Regions from separate parts of the Duganella paludis genome, predicted to be linked through region 2. Evidence: predicted binding sites of a transcription regulator. Region 2 holds the regulator's gene; the other holds the start of a gene.
The links. The regulator LexA, encoded in region 2, represses DNA repair genes until DNA is damaged. The targets are predictions, from matches to a motif close to ACTGTATNNNNATACAGT.
Positions count from the first base shown of each region.

Region 1: recA (recombinase RecA) is a predicted target of LexA. The motif match lies at 1,397-1,414, and genes of this name have one in related genera.

Region 1 is NZ_CM136922.1:2,319,949-2,322,146, forward strand. Features, by position in the region: gene recX (recombination regulator RecX) at 1-163, opposite strand, end outside; gene recA (recombinase RecA) at 257-1,357, opposite strand; gene ACXZ1M_RS10450 (response regulator) at 1,510-2,198, shown strand, end outside.
Region 2 is NZ_CM136922.1:1,224,822-1,227,019, reverse strand. Features, by position in the region: gene ACXZ1M_RS05555 (cystathionine gamma-synthase family protein) at 1-496, shown strand, start outside; gene ACXZ1M_RS05550 (hypothetical protein) at 499-948, shown strand; gene lexA (transcriptional repressor LexA) at 875-1,513, opposite strand; gene ACXZ1M_RS05540 (DUF5695 domain-containing protein) at 1,624-2,198, opposite strand, start outside.

The sequences.
Region 1 (2,198 bases), 1.1 Mb from region 2:
GCGACAGCCAGTTGTTCTTTTCCAGGAAGTCGAGCAGGGCGTCGATATCGTCGCCCTCCTCCGCGTATTTGGACAACTTGCGCCCAAGCTCCAGCCGGCTGTGCTCGCGCATGGAGAGAAAGCGCAGTGCCCGCGCTTTCAGACTTAATTGTGGAGCGGCCATAAGTCCTCTGCAACTTACGTCGCTCCCGCGAACGCGGGAGCCCATGGAACGCGTGCTCAGCATGGATTCCCGCGTGCGCGGGAATGACGTGCTTTAAGCGGCGTCGGCCTTGTCGGCCTTATCAGCCTTGTCGACCGTCTTCAGCTTGACGACGGTGCTGGTCGACAGTGGCGGCAGTGCGCGCACGCCCAGCGATTCACGCACCTTGTTTTCGATTTCCCACGCCAGTTCCGGACGCTCTTGCAGGAAGATACGTGCGTTGTCCTTGCCCTGGCCGACACGTTCGCCGTTGTAGCTGTACCACGAGCCCGACTTCTCGACGATCTTCGCTTCCACGCCCAGGTCCAGGATCTCGCCTTCGCGCGAGGTGCCGGCGCCGTACAGGATGTCGAAGTGCGCTTCCTTGAACGGCGGCGCAATCTTGTTCTTGACGACCTTGACCTTGGTTTCGTTGCCGATCACCTCGTCGCCCGACTTGATCGAGCCGGTGCGGCGGATGTCCAGGCGCACGGAGGCGTAGAACTTCAGCGCGTTACCGCCGGTGGTGGTTTCCGGCGAACCGAACATCACACCGATCTTCATGCGGATCTGGTTGATGAAGATCACCAGGGTGTTGGTGCGGTTGATCGAGCCGGTCAGCTTGCGCAGCGCTTGCGACATCAGACGCGCTTGCAGGCCTGGCAGGGAATCGCCCATGTCGCCTTCGATCTCGGCGCGTGGCGTCAGTGCGGCGACCGAGTCGACCACCACCATGTCCACGGAACCGGAGCGCACCAGCGCATCGCAGATTTCCAGCGCTTGTTCGCCGGTGTCCGGCTGCGAGATCAGCAGTTCGTGCAGGTTGACGCCCAGTTTCTGCGCATAGCCCACGTCCAGCGCGTGCTCGGCGTCGATAAAGGCGCAGGTGCCGCCCAGTTTCTGCATTTCCGCGATGGTTTGCAGGGTCAGCGTGGTTTTGCCCGACGATTCAGGGCCGTAGATTTCCACCACGCGGCCGCGCGGCAGGCCGCCGACGCCCAGCGCCACGTCCAGGCCCAGCGAGCCGGTCGACACGACCTGCACTTCTTCGATGGGAGCACTGGCGTCCATGCGCATGACGGAGCCTTTACCGAATTGCTTCTCGATCTGGGCCAGCGCCGCTGCCAGCGCCTTGGCTTTTTCAGATGCGGGTACTACGCCTTTTTTATCGTCCATAATGTGCTTTCAGCCAGTGGGTTGTTCAGTACAGGTAGCACTGTATAAAAAAACAGTGCTTAATGCAAGCGGGATTTGGTATTTCTTCGAATTCTTTGCGAAAACACAAAAAGTCGCCAGAATAGGGGCTTGTGCAGCCGGAGACGTTTTACATGCGTATTTTACTTGCCGAAGACGATGGCGTGCTGGCCGACGGCCTGACCCGCTCATTGCGCCAATCCGGCTATGCCATCGATTGCGTCAGCAACGGCCAGGAAGCCGACACCGCCCTCTCGACCCAGGAATTCGACCTGCTGATCCTCGACCTGGGCTTGCCCAAGCTGTCCGGGCTGGAAGTGCTGCGCCGCCTGCGTTCGCGCGGCTCGCTGCTGCCGGTGCTGATCCTCACCGCCGCCGATTCCATCGAACAACGCGTCAACGGCCTCGACCTGGGCGCCGACGATTACATGGCCAAGCCCTTCGCCCTGTCCGAGCTGGAGGCGCGGGTGCGCGCCCTGGTGCGGCGCGGCGCCGGGGGCGGCGCCACCGTCATCAAGCACGGCCCGCTGAGCTACGACCAGGTCGGCCGCAGCGCCTACATCAACGAACAGATGCTGGACCTGTCGGCCCGCGAACTGGGCCTGCTGGAAATCCTGCTGGCCCGCACCGGCCGCCTGGTCTCGAAGGAACAGCTGGTCGACCACCTGTGCGAATGGGGCGAGGAAGTCAGCAACAACGCCATCGAAGTCTATGTGCACCGCCTGCGCAAGAAGATCGAAGTGGGCGGCGTGCGCATCGCCACCGTGCGCGGGCTCGGCTACTGCCTGGAAAAATTCAGCGAAGCGGCACGCGCCAGCGCCGA
Region 2 (2,198 bases):
GGCGCAGATCCGCGCCAAGGCGCTGCGCGACTTCGGTTCCTCGCTGGCGCCGGACGCCGCGCACCACATCGCCGTCGGCGCCGAAACGCTGGCGCTGCGCATGCAGCGCACCACCGCCAACGCGCTGGCGCTGGCGCAGATGCTGGAAAAAGATGAACGCGTGGCGGCCGTCTATTATCCAGGCTTGACATCGCACCCGCAGCACGGCATCAGTTCGGAACTGTTCCGCGCCCACGGTTCGCTGCTGAGTTTTGAGTTGAAGGACGGCCTCGATTGCTTCGACTTCCTGAACCGCCTGAAGCTGGCGATTCCGGCATCCAACCTGGGCGACAACCGCACCCTGATCATTCCGGTCGCGCACACCATCTTCTTCGAGATGGGCGCCGAGCGCCGTGCGTCGATGGGCATCGCCGAATCGCTGATCCGCGTGTCGGTCGGCATCGAAGATACCGACGACCTGCTCGACGACTTCTGCACGGCTCTCGAAGGCTGCTGACGATGCGCGCGCTGATCGCTTCCAGCCTGATGATGGCAGCCACCGCTGCCCAGGCCGGCGATCACCGCGTCGATATCGATTACTACACCAATCACTACAACGGCGCCGACATCGCGCTGTCGCGCTTCCACTGCGGCGCGGCCGGCGCCATGCGCACGGCCGAACAGCGCAGCGCCTGGCTGGCCTGCTATGACCGCTTTGCCGTCAACTACAAGAAAGCGCTGCCGGTAGGGCGCAGCATTCCAGCCGACGTGGCGCAAGCCATGAGCGATGAGGAACTGGCCGCCGCGCAGCAATTGATGAATCAGGTGTTTGTGCAGGTCGCACAAGAGGCACGCCAGCAAGCCGATCTGGTCTTGCTGGCGCAGGGTGAAGTGCTTAGTGCCAGGTCCGCATCAGGCCTACTGCCAAGCCTTCCAGCGCAAACTCATCGGCCTCCGGATCAACCTTGATGATCTTGAAGTCCGGGTTCTCCGGCAGCAGCTCGATGGTCGAGCCGGTTTTGCGGTAGCGCTTGACGGTCACTTCATTGCCGATGCGGGCCACCACGATCTGGCCGTTCTTGGCGCTGTCCACTTTCTTCACAGCCAGCAGGTCGCCGTCCATGATGCCGGCGTCGCGCATCGATTCGCCGCGCACCTTCAGCAGGTAGTCGGGCTTGGAGGCGAACATGGCTGGATCGACGTTGTAGCTCGCTTCCAGATTCTCTTGCGCCAGGATGGGCGAACCGGCAGCCACGCGGCCGATCAGCGGCAGCGACATCATCAGCGCGGCCGGCACTTTCGGCGTGGCCGGTTCGGCGTGCGCGCCCAGCAGGCGGATGCCGCGCGAGGTGCCGGCGGCGATTTCGATCGCGCCTTTGCGCGCCAGCGCCTGCAAATGTTCCTCGGCCGCGTTGGCGGATTTGAAGCCCAATTCGTTGGCGATCTCGGCGCGGGTCGGCGGGAAGCCGGTGTTCTCGATGGCGTCCTTGATCAGATTCAGGATTTGTTCCTGGCGTGCGGTGAGCTTGAGCATGGGTACAGTGGGCTGTGTATATAGACAGTCTGTATTTTTGTACAGTACGCTCCTTAATGCAAGGGAATTTATTGTATTCAGCGAAATAATGTGAAAAAAACTGTTGGCCGTTATCTCGTAGCGCCATTCGGGCGGACCGTGAAGCGCAGGCCGATGTCGCGCCTCGCGCCCGGCTTGAGCGTGAAGCCGCCGGTGACCCAGCTGGCGTAGTCTTCGCCGGCGGCGCGCTGTTCGGCGGGCGGCTGCCAGCTGGTAAGGGGCGTCTTGCCGTCAGGCGCCACGCGCAGCGCCAGCGGCACGCCTTCCAGCCGCGCGACGTCGGCATAGCCACGGTCGCCCGGATGCGGCTTGACGCTGTTGCTGCCGAAGTCGAACACCATCGGCATGCCGGCCTCTGCCACCTCCACCGCCTGCTTGCCGCGGTTGATCAGCGTGTAGCGCAGCACCAGCGTGCCCTTGTCGTTGAGCCAGCGGCGCTCCACCGTCAACGGCAGGCCGGCGCCCATGGTCGGCGTGAGGTCGGCGGCTGCCAGAACACGCACCGCCGGCAGCACGCGCACCGGTTTGCGCTGCGCATACGAAGTCCAGCTTTGCCAGTCGCCGCCGCCCACGCGCAGCTTGAGGCTGAGGTCGCCAAGGTGGCGGTAGCCGTCGAACTGGCGCTCCTCTTCGCGCGGGCCGGGCG